DNA from 4 places in the Brevibacillus sp. SIMBA_040 genome. Region 1 is predicted to be linked to each of the others. Evidence: riboswitches for the same ligand, from Rfam matches in the RefSeq annotation. Region 1 holds a riboswitch; each other region holds the start of a gene.
The links. Region 1 has a riboswitch for cobalamin ahead of SB752_RS23640 (ABC transporter substrate-binding protein). Riboswitches for the same ligand answer to the same signal wherever they lie in the genome.

Region 1 (4,628 bases):
CCAGGACGAGAAATTTAGCCTGCTGCACGAGCGCGCGGGCAATCAATACACGCTGCTTTTCTCCCCCTGACAAGCTAAAAAAGCTGCGATTTGCATAGGCATCCATGCCAACCCGTACAAGCGCTTCCTCGCAAATGTCGTGGTCTGCTTCTGTGTCTTGCTGAAACAGCCGCTTGTGAGGTGCGCGCCCCATCAAGACAATTTCCATCACAGTAAAATCAAATTCGATCGAAGACTCCTGACGGACAACAGCCATGCGCTGGGCATTTTCCTTGGCGGACAGCTTATATACATCGTCTCCGTCCAGCGAAATCCACCCCGCATGAGGCTTCATCGTACGATAGATGCTTTTAAGCAGTGTGGATTTCCCGCTGCCATTTGGCCCGATCAGTCCAACGAACTCACCAGCTGCGACCTCAAGCCCCACGTTGGACAGGATCGTTTTCTTCTCCAGATTGACTGATAAGTTATCCGCAACCAGCTTCATCGTCCGCTACCTCCAAAGGAATATGAATTGCGCAGCATCAACCAGATAAAAAACGGTCCGCCACATAGAGCCGTAATGATCCCAATCGGCAGCTCTTCTGGAGCAAAGGCTAGCCGTGCAATGGAGTCAGCCCAAATCAGAAAGATTGCTCCAAATAGAGCACTTACAGGCAGGACACGGCGATGATCCGATCCGACGACTACTCGCACGATATGCGGCATCATCAACCCCACGAACCCGATGGCTCCACTAATCGCAACGATCACCCCAGTCAGCAAAGCTGTGATCATCAAAAGCTGCTTGCGGAATTGGACCGTATTGACACCGAGTGTTCCCGCAGACTCTTCCCCCATCAGCATCGCATTGAGCGAGCGATATTGCGCCATCAATACAAACAGGCAGATCAGCACGACTAACGTCGGAATTGTGAGGTATTCCCATTTTCCTCCCGCCAGGCTACCACTCATCCAGAACAGAACGGACCGAATACCGTGCTCATTCGGTGCGGAAAAGATGATCAGGCTGGTAACTGCTGACAGAATGGCCGAGATCGCGATCCCCGACATAAGCAAACGTACTGTCGAGTTTTGTCCACCGATCCGCGATAGGGAAAAGATCAACAGGATAGACAAAAGCGCACCTGCAAAGGCTCCAAGTGACAGGGCGAATTGCCCAAACATGCTGAAGGCTCCGAAGAGAATAACCAGTGTGGCGCCAACCGAAGCACCCGAAGAAACTCCCAGTATGTACGGGTCTGCTAGTGAGTTTCGTACAAGAGACTGAATAGCTACACCTACTACCGAAAGGCCTGCTCCTACAATTGCCCCTAGCAGTACTCTTGGAAAACGAATATCCCAGATGATCGTTTGCTCACCCTTTGACCAATCAATGGGAATCCACTGACCCACTCCCGGAACTTGCGACAAGGCAATTTTCCATACCGTCGCAGGCTTGATATCTACAGAGCCCAAGGTGACAGCGATCGTGATGGAAAGCACCAGCCCGACTAGCAGGCTGATGATAATGAGAGGCATTTTGATCCGATGCAGAGTCATTCCCTCCTCTAGTAGAACTCTTTATTTAAATTTGTCCGGGTAGAGCCCTTCTCCCAGGATTTTCAGTGCAATCGGTGCGCGAACTCCCTCTGATGCTGCGGACAGTGGCAAGACGATCAATCTTTTATTTTGAATGGCTGGAATATCTGCCAGCTCGCGCTTCGTCAGCAAAAGGTTCTTTTTCTGATCTACCGTTTTGTCCCCGTAGTCCACGACTACAATCACGTCAGGCTTGCGATTGACAACCTCTTCCCAACTAACTTCTGCCCAACCCTTTTGAATATCATCAAATACGTTTTTACCGCCTGCCATTTTAATCAGGGATGTCATGTAATTGTTCGCTGCTGTAAAGGGGTTATCTTCTCCGCTATCATATACAAAAACCTGCAACGGCTTGTCCACAGAACCGATTTTACTCACTGTTTGATCCATTTCCTGCTTCATTTTTCCAATCAATTCATTGGCTTTATCCTCAACACGGAAAATCTTACCGATGTTTTGAATATCTGCAAAGACATCTTCTACGGTTGGGCCTGGCTTATTGGATGACTCTTGCAGGTACGATTTGATTCCAGCCTTGTCCAAATCCTCCATAGAGCCTACTCCTTTATCACCAAAACCACTCTTCCAGCCAGAGTAGACAAAATCAGGGTTTGCTGCCATCAGCACTTCTTTGTTTGGATATTTATCGGCCAACACTGGTACCTTGTCGTACGCTTCCTTGAGCTCAGGCAAAATCTGATCGTCCAAATATGCTGTTCCTACCATTTTATCTGCAAGACCCAGTGCAAGCATGATTTCCGTCACGTGTTGGTTTAAGGTAACCGCACGTTTTGGCGCTTCTGGATAGGTCATTTCAATGCCGTTTGTCGTGATAGTGACAGACTTATTGCCAGCAGGCTGCTCGGTCTTCGTTTCCGTTTTAGCAGCCTGCTCTGTTCCCGTTTTCGACTCAGTCGTGCTTGGTGCAGCAGAACCGCAAGCCGAAACAATGAGTACCAGCGCCATTACTGCTGCAATCCAAAATCCTTGTAAAACTTTTTTCATGTTTGCTTAACCCCTCTTTATGGATTTGAAATGATAATTAATTTTTGCGAATCGTAATCATTACGTTTTATTTACTTTTATCACTATACGCGTGCGTTAATGCTTTTGCAATTCTTTTCTTCAACCCCCTTTTCCGCACAAAAAAGCACCCCCCTTTTTTCTCAATCGGGAGGTGCTTGACAAACGTGGACACAGCTATAGATCTGGCTTTTTGTGCCTAGTTCTAGAATTATGCCTAAATTCCACATCTGCCCCATCCTCGTGGGTCGATTGTATCTGATTTCATGGCAGGTCTCCTGGCTTACGAATCGTCGCACACTAGCCTCCTTCCCATTCCAATAAGACGAAACAGTGGGTCTTGGCTAGGTACTCCTCGTTACAGTGGCGGGACCGCGCCGGTTTTTCACCGGTCTTCCCTATTAAGCTGAGGGGACGTATTAGATACGTCCAGTCAGCACCATGAAATGCTTATGAAGTTGTTTATTTCGTGCAATTTAACCGATTACAGTCAATTTTTTCGGGAAGCTCGACAATACTTCTACCCCTGTCTCGGTTACGACCACATCATCCTCGATACGGACGCCGCCTACGCCTGGCAAATAAATTCCTGGCTCGATAGTGAAAACCATCCCTGGGCGAAGTATCTCCTCATTTTGCTCATGCACAGAAGGATACTCGTGGACATCCATGCCGAGTCCATGTCCCAGACGGTGAATAAAGTACTCCCCATAGCCTTTTGCCGCGATGACATTGCGTGCGGTTTTGTCGATATGCGCAAAGGTTACGCCCGGGCGAACTTCGGCAATCGCTGCTTCATTGGCTGCCAATACCGTTTCGTAAATTTCGTGAAGCTGTTCGCTAATTTCACCAACTGCGAATGTACGGGTAATATCAGAGACGTACCCATCAGCTTCTACCCCGATATCAAACAGGAGCAGATCCCCTGCTTGAATCTCGCGCGTTCCAGGATTTCCATGTGGCAAAGCTGATTTTTCCCCAGCCAAAACCATTGTGGAGAAGGAAGGACCCTCTGCTCCTACACGCTTCATCTGGTATTCCAGGTCAGCGACAATCTCCATTTCGGTCATGCCGATCTTCACGGTTTTCAGCGTCTCTGTCAGTGCTTTTTCAACGAGCACAACAGCGTGCTTCATCCGCTCAACCTCGTCAGCGGATTTGATCAAGCGCATTTCGCGAAGCGGTGCTTCCACGTCTACAAAGCTAGTAGCAGAGACAACTTGTCCCATCGCTTCAAATCGCTCGACTGTCATATGACTTTTTTCGATACCGAGCTTAGACAAACCGCTTGGCAGTGTTTGTTTTAATACTTCGTACGGATTTTGCGTATCTGTATGTGTGTAGATGTTTTGGACGGATGAAGCCTCCGACGCTGCCTGACGATCAAGTGCTGGTACGATCAAGGCTGGTTCGCCCTGCACAGGAAGGACCAAGCCCAAAAAGCGCTCATGTGGATCTGTAAAAAAGCCTGTCAAATAATATACATGCTTGGGAGAGGTGATGAGCACCGCGTCCAGCTCTTGCTTCGTCAAAAAATCATGCAGCTTCGAAATGCGCTCTTGAAATACCTTTGTCACCTTACTTCACCCTGCTTTCGCCTAATATTCTATTGCGAGGATAACATTTCCTCATAAAAAAAAGAAGAGTTCTCGTAAAAATTTTGCCATGTATTGGAGAACATATGAAAGAGGTGAATATGATCTGTGGAACAAGTTGTGGTACAGCTAAAAAACGGTCAGCTTGCATGTACTCTCTCAGGCAAAGGCACTCCTGTTTTATGTATTCATGCCCCCTGCATCGGCTCTATGAATTTCAGCTATCAGGATGCTCTCTCTGATACTTACCAGCTCATCGTGCCAGACTTGCCCGGACATGGATCAAGCTCCTCATTTGGAGGGCGTTTTTCCATTGGCGAGCTTGCAGACTATTTGAATCAGCTCACACAAGAGCTGGATATTAAGAAATCTTACATTCTGGGCTATTCCCAAGGAGCATCGATCGCCTTGGAATACTGTCTCCGT
Region 2 (4,628 bases), on a different contig from region 1:
GCGTACGGGCGGCAAACGGGACAAAAAGCAGAAACATTCCCCAGCCGGGATGTGCCAGCTCTGCTACACCCCCCGCTTTGATCAGCAGCAGCAGAATCGCTGCGATGACGCCCATCGCACCCACGCGGCTGTCCTTCATGATCGCGAGCACCTGCTCACGCGGCCTGCTGCTGCCAAGCCCGTCCGCCAAATCCATCCAGCCGTCCAGGTGAAGGCCACCTGTTACATAAATCCAGACACCCAGTGTCAAAATGGCAGCGAGCCACGGACTAAACAAGTGCACACCTGCCTGGTGCACACCCCATAGCAAAAGTCCGATTACTACGCCGACAGCCGGGTACCAGTTGACGCTCTTTTTCCAGGCAGCTTCAGAGGGTCGCAGCCATGGAACCGGAATCCGGGTAAAAAAGGAGATGGCGTGAAAAAAAGCATTCATCCCTTGATCCTCCACGGTATTCCAGACAAGACGGCATAGACGACATCCGCTTGACGAGCACTCATCTGGTTGACATCCCCGAGCACATCGGCGAACCATCTTCCCAGCCGATTCATGGCGACACCGCCAAGCCCTACCTCGCTAGTGACAGCAATCACCGTTTGGCTGGATGCCTGAACCTGCCTGAGCCAAGCTTCCGCCTCCTGCAAGAGAGCCGCTGTGTGCTGCTCGCTGCGCCATTTTGCTTCCTCAATATTCATTAACAGATTGCTGACCCACGTGGAGAGGCAGTCAATCAATACGACATCATAATCAGCACTTGCGTCTGCATATTCAGATAGGCGCTCGCCTACCTCCATACAGCCCCAGTCGCTTGGACGGCGCTTTTTGTGCAGCTCGATTCTGGCACGCATTTCGTCATCCCAAGCCTGACCTGTTGCTACATACAGAACACGCTTGCCCGAAGCCTGCGCCAGCTCCTCTGCAAAACGGCTTTTTCCCGAACGGACACCGCCTGTTACTACAATCAGACTCAAGCGTGTCCACTTCCTTCCGCCGCGACCTCGCACAGAGCAGCAATCAGTCTTTCGTTTTCTTCTCGGCTGCGGACTGCGATACGCACATCATGCTCAGTCAACCCCGGATACATGGCACAGCTGCGAATCAGGATTCTTCTTTTGCCGAGCCGCGCTTGCAATTGCTCTGCAGGCAAATGCTTCGGTGAACGAAGCAAAAGAAAGTTCGCTTCACCAGGCCATACCTTCCACCCTAGCTCATGCGTAATTGCTTCTGACAGATACGCTCTCTCTTTGGCAACCAGCTGGCGTGTTTTTTCCTCGTACTCATGCTCCTTTAAGCATAGCTCACCTGCAAGCAAAGCCAACGAATTGACGCTCCAGCTCACCTGCTTCTCACGCATCTGCTCGATCACGTCTGGATGGGCGATGGCATAGCCGAGGCGCAGGCCTGGAATCGCGTACATTTTCGTCATCGAGCGCATCAGGATGACCCTCGGATACTGCTCCAACTGTGTCGCTAGCGTAAATTGCCGCTCCGTTGCGACAAAATCGAGAAACGCCTCATCTACAATCAGCCAAGTGTTTGTCTCAGTGGACCACTGCGCGATTTGCACAAGCTCCTCCGGCTCATACAAAATCCCCGTCGGATTGTTCGGCGACCCGATAAACACCAGATCCGCCTTCTCAAGCAGACGATGCAGCTCTTCGTGGTCCGGCTTGTAGCCATTTTCCTCTTTTCCATAGCAACCGATCACACGCGCGCCAAACTGCTTGGAAAGTTGCTCATATTCCGAAAAGCAAGGATACACAACACCGACAGTTTGCGGCTTGAGTCCCAATATTGCCAAAGCCATCGCCTCTGCTGCTCCATTCGCGGGCAAAAGCCACTCCTCACCCAGTCCAAGATGCAAAGCAAGGGCCCCGCGAAAGGAACGATGTCCCGGATCTGGATAACGGACGATCGCAGACAGCGAAGCCAACAGCGTCTCCGTCACGCTAACTGGCATTCCCAGCGGATTAATATTGGCACTGTAATCGAGGAAATCTCCTGGGGCTACACCAAAGCGCTGGGCTGCCGACAGTAAATCGCCGCCGTGTCCGTAGGTTTCGAGAATACCCATTAAAATTCAACCCCCAGCACAGCTGGAATCCCCTCATCGTAGTAATGCTTGACCGGCTTCATTTCGGTAACCAAATCGGCCATGTCCATGATCTCTTGTTTGGCACTGCGTCCTGTGATTACGAGGTGAATGTGACTCGGACGACCCTGGATCGTCTCCAGTACGTCTGATAGTGGCAGCACATCATCGATTGGAAAACGATCAATCGCCAGCGCATTGTTCAACTCATCCAAAATGACTACGTCGTACTCGCCGCCCATCAGCTTTTCACGCGCAAAGCTCCACGCTTCCTGCAAAGCTGCCCGATGCTCTTCCGGAGTCTTTGTCCAAGTAAAGCCAACTCCCTTTTGCACGATCTCGATCCCGAGCCGATCAAAAATGATCTTTTCTCCATACGTCCGTTCTGGTGATTTAATGAACTGAATCATCAATACTTTTTTTCCACGGCCGGTCGCTCGTACAGCCAGCCCGATAGCTGCTGTCGTTTTCCCCTTGCCGTCACCTGTATAAACCAAAAGCAAGCCCCGCTTTTTGTCTTGCTGACTCATCAAAGCCACCCCCTCATCGAAATAAAAAAACGCCTTGTTCTCCTCTTATCGTGTAAGGAAAACAAAGCGTGTGGATAGCATACTTCACCGATCCTCACCTCTTCCTTTAACCCGAAGGAATGCAGTGCAAAAACAAGAACAGGCAGGTCTCCTGGCTTGAGGATCATCGCTATTCTTCTCCTTCCCGCTCCCTTGTGGGCAGTGGATGGCGCCGTTGCCATGAAGAATAGCTACTCTCTTACAGTGGCGGGACCGCGTTGGTTTTTCACCAATCTTCCCTTTTAACCCTGCTACCGGGAAAAGCTTTTTCGCAGTAACAAGGACCTGTTTGTATCGTATTCAATTCATTTTTCATTCTATGACAAGCACTTGTTTTAATAATAGCAAATGCTGGTCGGGATTCAAGCAAAAGCTGAGAAACAAACAAAACTGGAGTGTAAAGACACGCCTCTCTATCCGAAAATCATCATATTGCAGAAAATTAAATAAAATTACAATTTACTAAAAACTATTTTTCGGCTACCATATTGCCAAAGCCATCCAAAGGAGGTGAATTTTTTGATATCTCCCCCAATCCCGAAACTAACTGATCATGTCCTACCCAGCACACTTCCGGTAAAAGAATGCGGCGAGGCAATGGTCCCGCTCTCTACCCTATCAGCAAGAATCTCCGTTTATCCAGCTTACTATCGCCTGGGGTATGCGGGGACAACACCAGAAGCGTACTTGCGAAAGGAAGCTGCCCGAAGACTCGCTTCCGCTGCCGAACAGCTGCCCAGCGGCTATGAGTTGGTCATACTGGACGGGTGGCGTTCCTTTGAGGTACAGGCATCCCTATATGAAGGATTTCGTCAATCACTGCTCTTGAAGGGCTGGCAAGAGGGCGCTGCACTCGCCGAAGAGCTGCGCAAGTTTGTCGCCCTGCCCACAACTGACATTACCAAGCCGTCTCCTCATCTCTCGGGAGGAGCTGTAGATCTGACTATTGCCGGACCAGATGGCTGGCTGGATATGGGTACGGACTTCGACGATTTCACAGAAGCTGCTGCGACCAGGCATTACGAAGAGCTTTCGCAGCCGACCGAAAATGAAATCGTGATCCGCGACAATCGTCGTCTGCTTTACCATCTCATGACTAGCGCAGGCTTTGTCAACTATGCAAAAGAATGGTGGCATTTTGAATACGGCACCCGCAGCTGGGGACAGCAAACGCACCAAAGACCAATTTATGGCGGCATCTTGTCCATGGAAAAAATAATGGTTGAATAAATAGAATTTTTACAATATATTAAAAAATAATTAAATATAATATATTTGGGGGTCGAATTCATTGAAGCGTAGCTGGTCTTATTTATTCACTACCCTTCTGCTAATCCTCACCATGGTGACGGCAGCTTGTAGCAGTACGCCAGCAAGTCAATCCCAAGGCGAAACAAAGCCGGCGGAGAACAAACCGGCAGAGCCCGCACAGGCAAAATCGACAACTCCTGCTGACACCCTGTTCGTAGGGATGACTGCCGACCAAGGCACACTGGATCCCGCCGTCACCTTTGACAACAGTGCCTGGAAAATCACCTACCCTACCTACCAGCGTCTCGTAGAGTACGATGGCGGCACCACAGAAGTAAAGCCTGGCTTGGCAAAAGAATGGAAGGTAAGCGAGGACGGCCTCAGCTGGACGTTCACCCTTACCGAAGGAAACACCTTTGCTGACGGAACACCTGTAACGGCTGAAGCAGTCAAATTCACCTTTGATCGTACACTCAAAATCAAAAAAGGCCCGGCTGATGTCTACAACGTGATTAAAGAAGTGAAGGTAGACTCGCCAACAAGCGTTACATTCGTTCTCTCACAGAACTTCCCACCGTTTCTCTCCACACTGGCTGCCAACTATGGCGGTATCGTCAATCCAAAAGTGATGGAAAAAGAGCAAAACGGTGACCTAGGCCAAAACTTTCTCGCGAACAACACCATGGGCAGCGGCCCTTACCAACTCTCTGAATGG
Region 3 (4,628 bases), on a different contig from region 1:
GAGTACATCTCGTCCCAATGTATCTGTCCCCAGCCAATGCTCGCTTGAAATCGGCGCCAGTCTGTCCGACATCCGTATTTGGTTCGGATCGTAGGGAGCGAGCCACGGTGCCAGCAAGCTGCTGCCGAGTAGCACGATCAGAATCACGATGGCTATGACCCCAATGGGGCCCAGAGAGTGAAGGAAGAATCGAAGTCGGATCATTTCAGCTTCACTCCCAGCTTTACTTGCGGATTGATCCAGGCATAGGATAGATCGACAAGCAGATTAAACACCACATAAACCAGACCTGTAAAAACAACGTAGCCCGAAATGACAGGGTAATCTCTGCGGAAGATGCCATCCATGGCAAACATGCCGATACCCGGCAATGCAAAAATCACTTCCACAATAACCGAGCCTCCTAATATCGAACCAAAATAGGTCCCAATAACGGTGATGAGAGGGATCAGTGAGTTGCGCAAGGCGTGAAATGAGAGGATGCTTGGCTCCCGTAATCCTTTTGCCCGTGCAGTCAAAATGTAGTTCTGATTCAGTGCCTCCATCAGCGCCGCTCGTGTCAAACGCATCAAAATGGCGCATGTGCCGCAAGCTAGGACCAGGGCAGGCATGACGAGATGCTGCCAAGTCCCGTACCCGCTTGTTGGAAGCCACCCCAGTTGTTCTGAAAACACGGTAATGAGTGAGATCGCCAGCCAAAAACCAGGGATCGAAACGAGTAAAAGTGAAAGGAACCGCCCTGCTTGATCCAGCCACGAGTTTTTTTTCAGTGCCATGAGCATCCCAAGCGGAACTCCCAAGCCTACAGCAAACAGAACCGCCAAAAGGGAGATCCAGAGCGTGACAGGCAAGCGACGCATGATCTCACCGCTCACCGACTCCTTTGTCATATAGGACACGCCCAAGTCGCCTTGAACGGCTTTAACGAGCCACGTCCCATATTGAACAGGAAGCGATTCATTCAATCCCAACTCTTCACGCTTTTTCTCGATTTCTTGCTCAGTCGGTTCGCTGATTCCACTCATGCTAAGTGCTTCCACTGCAGGATCTCCCGGCGAAATGACGCTAAGAAGAAAGGCAAGCAAGGATATCCCGATCAAGATAGGAATAGTCGCAGCCAATCGGCGAACCACATACAGCATATTACTTCGCCCACTCTAGCTGCGGGAGTGTCGTTCCGTAGATGGTCGCTTGATAGCCTTTAATTTTTTTGTTGTAGGCGATCAGACTCGCATCGTTAAACAGTGGAATCGTAGGCAGCTCTTCAACGGAAATCGCTTGAAGCTCATCATAAAGCTTTCTTCGCTCATCCATCGCAAGCGTGTTCTTTGCTTGTCCCAAGAGAGCATCTACCCGCTCACTTTTGTAGCCGAGACTGTAGCTCTTGTTGCTCGAACCATCGCTGGCGATATAGTTGGTAAAGATCGTATACGGATCGGCGTTTGGCAAGCCTTGGGTAGCCAGTGCAAGGTGGTACTCACCCTTTGCCTGTGCGTCTTTGAATGCCGCCCCATCCAAAATTCGAATTTCCACTTCGAGATTCAGCTCGGACAGGACCGCCTGGAGCCATTCTGCCTGTGCTTTGTATGGGTAGCGATTCAGCCCGTAGGTTGGCACAATCAAATCAATTTTCTCGCGCTTGCCGCCGAGTGCTTCTGCTGCCAGCTTTTTGGCTTCATCTACGTTATGCGCGATCGGAAAATCCTTGTAAAACGGCGAGGTCGCATTGAGAAGGTTTGCTGTAGCAGTCGGGTAGCCCAAATACAGCTCCTGTACCAATTGCTCTCGGTCGATCAGCATACTGACTGCTTTTCGCATGGCAGGATTGTTGAGTGGAGCTTTTTTGCCGTTCGGATGCAAGTAATGCGAGATTGTCGATTTGGCAGTAGAAATCTCGAAGCGATCATCCTTTAGCAGTTCCTTTGCGAGAGACGGCGGGATTGCTCCCAAATCCATCACACCCATGACCTCACCAGATTTCAATGCCGAAAGTCTTGTATCTGGATCAGGAATGACGCGCACGCGAATCTTTTTGCTCTTCGCTTTTTCGCCGTAATACCCATCGAATGCCTCTAGCAGCGCATACTGATCCTTTTCATGGGCAACCAGCTTGAAGGGGCCAGTGCCTTGAGGCAGACCGTTAAAATCCCCTTTTTCATCAAAATTTTTCGGGCTGTAGATGGGACTTGAGAAATTTACCATCGCATAGAGCAGTGTAGGCTGCGGATTTTCGAATTTGAGCGTGAACGAATGCTCGTCCACCTTGACGATTTCCTTTAAGCCCGGGTACGATTTTTTGCTATCCAGCGTGTAAAAGGGAGAGCTTTTCGGGCTGACCTGCTCATAGCGTTTAAAGTTAGCGATAACCGCATCCGCATTCAGCTTTTCTCCGTCATGAAAAAGAACGTTCTCTTGCAGGGTGAAAGTCCACTCTTTGCCGTCATCTGACATCTGCCAGCTTTTCGCAAGCTTTGGTGCCGGTTCTCCGTTCTCTCCAGCTGTCAATAGGGGTTCCCATACATATAGAATGGTGCTTGTATAGTACGCGTCCTGTGCCCCTGGAGCCAAATCGCGCGGGGCTGCAAGAACCACTTCTTCTGGATTGATTTCGATTGCATCTGATGCTGCTTCATTCGCTTTTTGTGATGCAGCTGGTTCTGACGTTGCCTGCTCAGGAGCTGCTCCGCATCCGATTAATGTGAAGACGAGGCAAAGTGATAACAGCCATAACCCAATCGTTTGTATCTTCTGTCGATTTTTTGTGTGCAGCATGCTTTTTCCTCTCTTTCCTGTTTACCATCATCAAAAACTCACGGTAGCAAATAAAAAAACATCCCTCCCTTTTTATGAATGCAAGGAAAAGATGCCCCTATGTTTTATATACAATCCAAACACGGCCGTCTTTAACACCTCCCCATTCTCCGTAGGTTAAATCAGTGTCGTCAAAACAGGCAGGTCTCCTGACTCCAGAATCACCATCAAGTAGCACCTTCCCAACCGAAGTGATCAGTGGCTTTTTGCACTTGATTCATCTGTTACAGTGGCGGGACCGTGTCGGTTTTTCACCGAGCTTCCCTATTAAGCTCCGTCATCTGACGTAGAGCACCTGTTTCCACCTTATTCAATTCAGCTGCTTTAGCAGACAATACTAGCATAATTTTCACATATTTGAAATGATTTTCCTGTGTTTACTCCGCAAATAAACTTTCTACCTCCTCCTTGCTACAACACGAGCATTGGAGCAAACCTGGGGCACTCTCATCCGAAATGACGATTTCTTCTACATAGCCACACCATTGACAAATGAACAGCTCGTTCATGATTACCCCCCGATCTGTTTGTACTTGTCCTCTCATTATTTCCTTGCCTTATCGTTTTAGCCCAACGCAAAAAGACACTTCTCACGATCGAATCGAACGTTAGAAATGCCAGAGAAAAGCAGAAAAGAAAACATCTGCTACTATGCAAGCCGGTTTCTAACACCTCCCTATCTACCGTAGGTCGATCAGTGTTGTCGAAACAGGCAGGTCTCCTGACTTAGGGATCATCATCAGTCGCTACCTTCCCAATCCATATCGGATCAGTGGCATTTGTGACTGACTCCCCTCTTACAGTGGCGGGACCGTGTCGGATTTTCACCGAGCTTCCCTATTATCCTTGGTTTTTATACCTCCCAAGGAACCTGTTCCCAGTTATGTAGTTTTCAACCTTGTCCAGTAGATTCATTTTATCTTACTTTCGGTGGTTTTGGGGAGCGGCATATGTTTTTTCGTGCTGCAAAAGCCATTCCTTTCTCCACAATCCACTCGCATAGCCAGTTAGGCTGCCATTTGCCCCGATGATCCGATGACAAGGAATGACGATGCTCAAGCGATTTTTTCCATTCGCATTGCCTACTGCTCGCACAGCTTTTTCATTGCCGACGGTGTGGGCAATCGCTGAATACGAGGTTGTCACTCCATACGGTATCGTCTCTAAAATATTCCAAATGCTTTTTTGAAAGCTTGTCCCAGTCATGTAGATCGGAAATGAAAATGCGCTTCGTGTCCCCTTGAAATATTCATCAAGTTGCTGGTAGCAGTCCCATAATACTTGCGGTAGCTCCTCCTTGTGCTCTGCAGGTAGGGGCTCTTCTCTTTCTGCAAACATGATCGAGCGAATGGCCTCTTTTGTCCCGATGATCTTCCAGCACCCCGATTGGCGATGGGTAGTCCAGCTTATAAAATGTCGTCATACAGTGACCTCCATAAATAAAACGTAGCGTATGCTTCCCAGCCCTTCCATTTCAGGGCCATCTGCCTGATTTGTGCCAGCGACGGTTTTTCCTGCCAGCCAAGCTGGATTTTCAGCGCGTTATGCAAGCCTACATCGGCAATTGGAAAAGCAGACGCTTGCTGCAAGCATTTCATCATGACGTAGTCGGCTGTCCACGCCCCCACACCTCGAATTGAAGTGAGGGCTGCATGCATCTGCCCTGGCTCTTGCATGGTAAGCAGCTTTTCTTTTCTCAGTTCGGCTGACGCCATTTTTTGAGCGACTCCAATCACGTACTCCGCTTTTCTAGTGGTAAATTGAAGTGCTCGCAAGTCATCTACTTGCAGGGAAGCTACAGTTTGAAACGTTGGGTA
Region 4 (4,628 bases), on a different contig from region 1:
TGACGGAATCCGGCAAAGTCTCCCATACAGCTGCAATTAGCGGCATCCCCAAATGCAGGCTCTCCAGCATTTCCCGTTCGACCAAAGCCTCCTGTGGCTCACCTGCGAATACCAGCTGCCCCTCGTCCATCACGCAAATCCATTCCGCCCATTCGAAAGCGATATCCATATCGTGAGTCGCCATCAGTACAGTCGTCCCGCTCTGATGGATATGATCAAGTTCGCGGAGCAAATTTTTCGTCTGGTAGCGGTCAAGATACGCTGTTGGTTCATCCAGGAGAAGCAGCTCAGGCTCCAGCACCATGACTCCTGCCAAAGCAAGACGTCGCTTTTGTCCGAGGCTCAGATGATGAATCGGCGCGTCAGCCAGCTCTCGCAATCCGAATACGTCTAAAATGCTCTCTATTTTTGCCCGAATGACTTCAGGAGGCAGCTTGCGATTACACAAGCCGTACGAAATATCCTCCGACACCGTACTCGCGATCAGCTGGTGCTCCGGGTCCTGGAAAACCAGCCCCACTCTTTGCGTCATTTCCTGCAGAGCAGAACGCTTGTAGACAAACGGTGTCCCTCTCCATGAGACCTGCCCTTTTTGTGGCTGAATAATGCCGTTTCCGTGGAGAAACAAGGTGGACTTGCCACAGCCATTGCGACCTAAGAGAACGCATTTTTTCCCCTCGGGTATTCCAAACGATACACCCTGCAGGACAGGTCCTCTGCCCCCCGGATACGAGTAGTGCAGGTCATGAAATTCCAATAGTGTCAAAACCACCAACCCCCTGTCCAGCCCTCGAGCAGAATCAGCATGATACAGCCTGCTATGGACTCCCTTTCATAGCGAGGCGACCGGACATGCGAGTGCAAGCTGAGTACATCAAAGCTGTCCGCAAATCCTCTGGCTGACATCCCCTTGTAAAGTGCCTCGTATTTACGCATGGCGCGAATAAACAGCTGCGCTGCCAGCATCCCTGCGTCTCGCAGCATCGCTTTGAAGCCTTGATGACCACCACGGGAACGCTGTGCAATCCAGAGCTGATACGACGTTTGCAGCAGAACAAAAATAAATCGGTACATGATCATTAAGAGATCAGTCAAAATCGACGGTACCCCGATCCTGCGCAGCACCTGCAATATTTCTGCAAAGGGCACAGTAAACAGGATGAATGCAAAACAGCTCAAGCTCGCCATGGTGCGCCAAAATAAAACATAGACCTTGCCAAGCGCTGCAGACGAAATATAAACCACATACGAACCGACCTTCCACGCTGTCAGCAGCTCTATTTTTTGCAGATCGGCTCCTGCTTTTACCCAATCAATGAGCAGAGCAGGGAGTCCCGCAACAAAAAAGGAGGTGGACAAGAGTAAAAAGAGCAAATAAGAACGCACAGGGATGCGGGCGTAACCGATCACCCACACCCCTACCCACACAAATACAAGCATTTGCACCAGCGCATGCCCTAAGAGAACGAGAAGCAGCAGCGCGCAACCAAACAAGAGCTTGTGCTCCGGCGGAAGCTGCCTCAGTCGATTTTGATAGGAAAGGGAATCAAGCTGCTGCCAATTCATTTTTTCGACTTATCCAGCCGTCCCTTATACAATCCCATCGCATAGCCGACGACGCCTGCACCTAGAGCTGCCTGAACAGCAAACAACAGACTTTCCGTTTCTCCTCCTGGCGGCTCCAGAAGAGGCTGGAACCATGGCTCATATGAAGGCGAAATTTCCTTGATTGCTTCTTCTGCTGCTCCGTCGGCTCCACCGAATTCCGAATCCTGAACCAATACCAGCGGCAGGACAGCCAGTACGACTACTCCTAAGAGTAACAGCCAGTTTAATCCCTTTTTCACAGCGTTTCCTCCCGTTTCAGCAAGCGTAATTGGGACAATTCTTTTGCGTTATAAGATTGCAGCCAGTTCCAGACAAGAACGGTCAGCAAGCCCTCACTAATCGCCAAAGGAATTTGGGTAAAGGCAAAAATGCTCGCAAATTTTGCGAAGGAAGCCAGCACTCCACCTGTTTCAGCTGGAAACGCCAATGCCAATTGGATCGAAGTGACGACATATGTAGCCAAATCAGCTAAGGCAGCTGCCGAGAATACAGCGAGACGTTGACTACCATTTGCACGCATGATCAAACGATAAATACCGTACGCTACCATCGGGCCCACAACTGCCATTGATACGGCGTTGGCTCCCAGGGTCGTCAAACCTCCGTGTGCCAATAAAAGCGCTTGAAACAACAGAACCAAGCTTCCCAAAACAGACATTGCCAGAGGACCAAACATAATTGCCCCAAGTCCGGTACCTGTAGGATGCGAGCTGCTACCTGTCACCGATGGAATTTTGAGAGCAGATAGAACAAAAGCAAAGGCGCCCGATACCCCCAGAAGCAATTTCATTTCAGGATGTTCTTTGACGATCCTGTTGATCGAGCGCAATCCAAGAATAAAGAATGGCAAGAAGACTACCCACCAGAACAGTGCCCAGGAGATTGGCAAATATCCTTCCATGATGTGCATCGCATGTCCTGTCTGAGGTTCATTCACTAGAAAATAGAAAACAAATCCGGCAATTAATAAGCATGTTGATACAATCCGCGACCGATTCATTCGACTTCCTCCTTTTCCCCTTTTCTTTCCTTTCTTACTTCTACCAAACAAAAAAATCCCATCTACACGAAGACGAGATTTGCGCGCACAAAACAATAGACCGACCATTCAGCCATATTGCCTCGTATTCACCGCTCCTTTCCGCGAAGGTATCCGGGTGTGGCTGCTAGGTAGGTCTCCTGGCTTCCAGATCGATGCGCTCTTTGTCCTTCCCCATATAGATATGAGTGGATTTCTGTCAAAGAGAACTCCCTGGTTACAGTGGCGGGACCGCTCGGGACTTTCACCCGATTCCCTGTTACCCTCTATGGTTCAACGCCCATAAAGGCACCTAATGCCAACAATATGAAATTTTCGGACAATGATGAATTGTCCTCTCTTATTATAACGAAAAGAGAAGTAAAGAAAAAGAGCACAAAATAAAGGATGCGAGCAGAATGTCAACCGAAGGGACAGGTTCTGCTCGCAGTTATGTGAAATATTTATGCTTTTGCGTCGACTCCAACCGCTTCACTGATATGGGTAAAACCATCGCGCTTCATCAGCTGCAGCAGCTTTTTATTAATTTGCTTTGGGATACCAGGGCCTTGATAAATCATCCCCGTGTAAACCTGAACCAGGCTGGCCCCTGCGCGAATTTTTTCATACGCGTCTTCACCGGTATAAATACCGCCTACACCAATGACAGGAACCTTGTCGCCAATTTCTTGATAGATTTCTTTTACCCAAGCGGTAGAACGTTCAGTTAGTGGTCTTCCACTCAATCCGCCCGCTTCGTCTGCATGACGATGATTTTTCACGGCTTCCCGAGAAAGAGTCGTATTGGTAGCAATAATTCCGGAGATCCCTTCCTCTACGGCAGCGTGTACGACATCACGCATTTGTTCGTCAGTCATGTCAGGAGCAACCTTTAACAAGATCGGCTTTTTCTTTACCCCGCGCACTTCCATCTCTGCTGCTTTTTCACGTACAGCACGAACAAGCAAGCGCATGCTCTCTGTCTCCTGCAAATCTCGAAGATTTGGCGTATTCGGTGAACTGATATTAATTACGAAATAATGGCCGTATGAGTACAGCATGTCCATACATTTACTGTAGTCGGTGGCAGCCTCTTCGTTTGGTGTCACTTTGTTTTTCCCGATGTTGATCCCAATCGGAATATCGGAATAGGCATAGTCTATCAAGCGCTGTGACGCCAGATAGGCACCCTGATTGTTAAAACCCATCCGGTTGATAACCGCTTGATGCTCAGGAAGTCGGAACACACGCGGTTTCGGGTTGCCTGGCTGTCCCTGTGGGGTAAGTGTACCTACCTCGACAAAACCAAACCCGAGGGCACCCAGTGCATGATAAACCTCCGCATTTTTATCAAATCCAGCTGCCAGACCTACCGGGTTGGGAAAGGTTAGTCCCCATAGCTTTGTCTCTAAACGCTCATCTCGCATCTGGAAAACCATTTTTAACAAGTTTTTTCCTGGAGCCGAATCCTCCACCAGCTTCAGGGCATGAATCGTCTTCTCATGAATTTCTTCCGCGTCCTGCTGAAACAGATACTTTCGTATAAGCTGATACATCTGGTTGCACTCCTCGCTCCATTTTTACCTCATAGTAGAATACCATACTTTGCTTACGCTAGGTAACCTCTATATAGTGATACATATTTCCAAGCAGGCAGGTAAATCATAACAGCACCACCATTATTAGAGATGACGAGGAACCGCTATGAAAGTGGACGGAAAAATCGGGATTGGCCAAGCAATCATGATGATCATGCTGACAGTAGGCATCACCAATCATGTAACCGTCATCCCTCTATTACTCAGCAAGGCGGGTCGCGACTCGTGGGTAAGCGTTCTGCTCACTGCCATTCCTTATATTTTTTGGGGCATCATTCTCGCTTTTATTAATCGCCGACTCAAGCAGCAGCCATTGTCCACATGGCTTACTCGTAGCTCCGGCAAATTCGTCAGCTACCTGATCCTGACTCCGATTATTCTCGCCTTATACTTGATGGCATTAG

Region 2: another riboswitch for cobalamin. It lies ahead of cobO (cob(I)yrinic acid a,c-diamide adenosyltransferase); the one in region 1 lies ahead of SB752_RS23640 (ABC transporter substrate-binding protein).
Region 3: another riboswitch for cobalamin. It lies ahead of SB752_RS11095 (ABC transporter substrate-binding protein); the one in region 1 lies ahead of SB752_RS23640 (ABC transporter substrate-binding protein).
Region 4: another riboswitch for cobalamin. It lies ahead of SB752_RS02600 (energy-coupling factor ABC transporter permease); the one in region 1 lies ahead of SB752_RS23640 (ABC transporter substrate-binding protein).

The regions. Positions count from the first base shown of each region.
Region 1 is NZ_JAWRXI010000016.1:67,663-72,290, reverse strand. It holds gene SB752_RS23650 (heme ABC transporter ATP-binding protein) at 1-487, opposite strand, end outside; gene SB752_RS23645 (FecCD family ABC transporter permease) at 484-1,521, opposite strand; gene SB752_RS23640 (ABC transporter substrate-binding protein) at 1,564-2,589, opposite strand; cobalamin riboswitch at 2,859-3,066, opposite strand; gene SB752_RS23635 (M24 family metallopeptidase) at 3,084-4,184, opposite strand; gene SB752_RS23630 (alpha/beta fold hydrolase) at 4,311-4,628, shown strand, end outside.
Region 2 is NZ_JAWRXI010000019.1:16,592-21,219, forward strand. It holds gene cobS (adenosylcobinamide-GDP ribazoletransferase) at 1-436, opposite strand, end outside; gene cobU (bifunctional adenosylcobinamide kinase/adenosylcobinamide-phosphate guanylyltransferase) at 433-972, opposite strand; gene cobD (threonine-phosphate decarboxylase CobD) at 969-2,075, opposite strand; gene cobO (cob(I)yrinic acid a,c-diamide adenosyltransferase) at 2,075-2,623, opposite strand; cobalamin riboswitch at 2,748-2,966, opposite strand; gene SB752_RS25375 (M15 family metallopeptidase) at 3,182-3,892, shown strand; gene SB752_RS25380 (ABC transporter substrate-binding protein) at 3,954-4,628, shown strand, end outside.
Region 3 is NZ_JAWRXI010000005.1:265,221-269,848, reverse strand. It holds gene SB752_RS11105 (ABC transporter permease) at 1-204, opposite strand, end outside; gene nikB (nickel ABC transporter permease) at 201-1,142, opposite strand; gene SB752_RS11095 (ABC transporter substrate-binding protein) at 1,144-2,772, opposite strand; cobalamin riboswitch at 2,934-3,125, opposite strand; cobalamin riboswitch at 3,506-3,701, opposite strand; gene SB752_RS11090 (methylated-DNA--[protein]-cysteine S-methyltransferase) at 3,733-4,149, opposite strand; gene SB752_RS11085 (DNA-3-methyladenine glycosylase family protein) at 4,218-4,628, opposite strand, start outside.
Region 4 is NZ_JAWRXI010000001.1:517,961-522,588, forward strand. It holds gene SB752_RS02585 (energy-coupling factor ABC transporter ATP-binding protein) at 1-766, opposite strand, end outside; gene cbiQ (cobalt ECF transporter T component CbiQ) at 763-1,566, opposite strand; gene SB752_RS02595 (energy-coupling factor ABC transporter substrate-binding protein) at 1,563-1,847, opposite strand; gene SB752_RS02600 (energy-coupling factor ABC transporter permease) at 1,844-2,608, opposite strand; cobalamin riboswitch at 2,761-2,958, opposite strand; gene SB752_RS02605 (quinone-dependent dihydroorotate dehydrogenase) at 3,091-4,182, opposite strand; gene SB752_RS02610 (endospore germination permease) at 4,331-4,628, shown strand, end outside.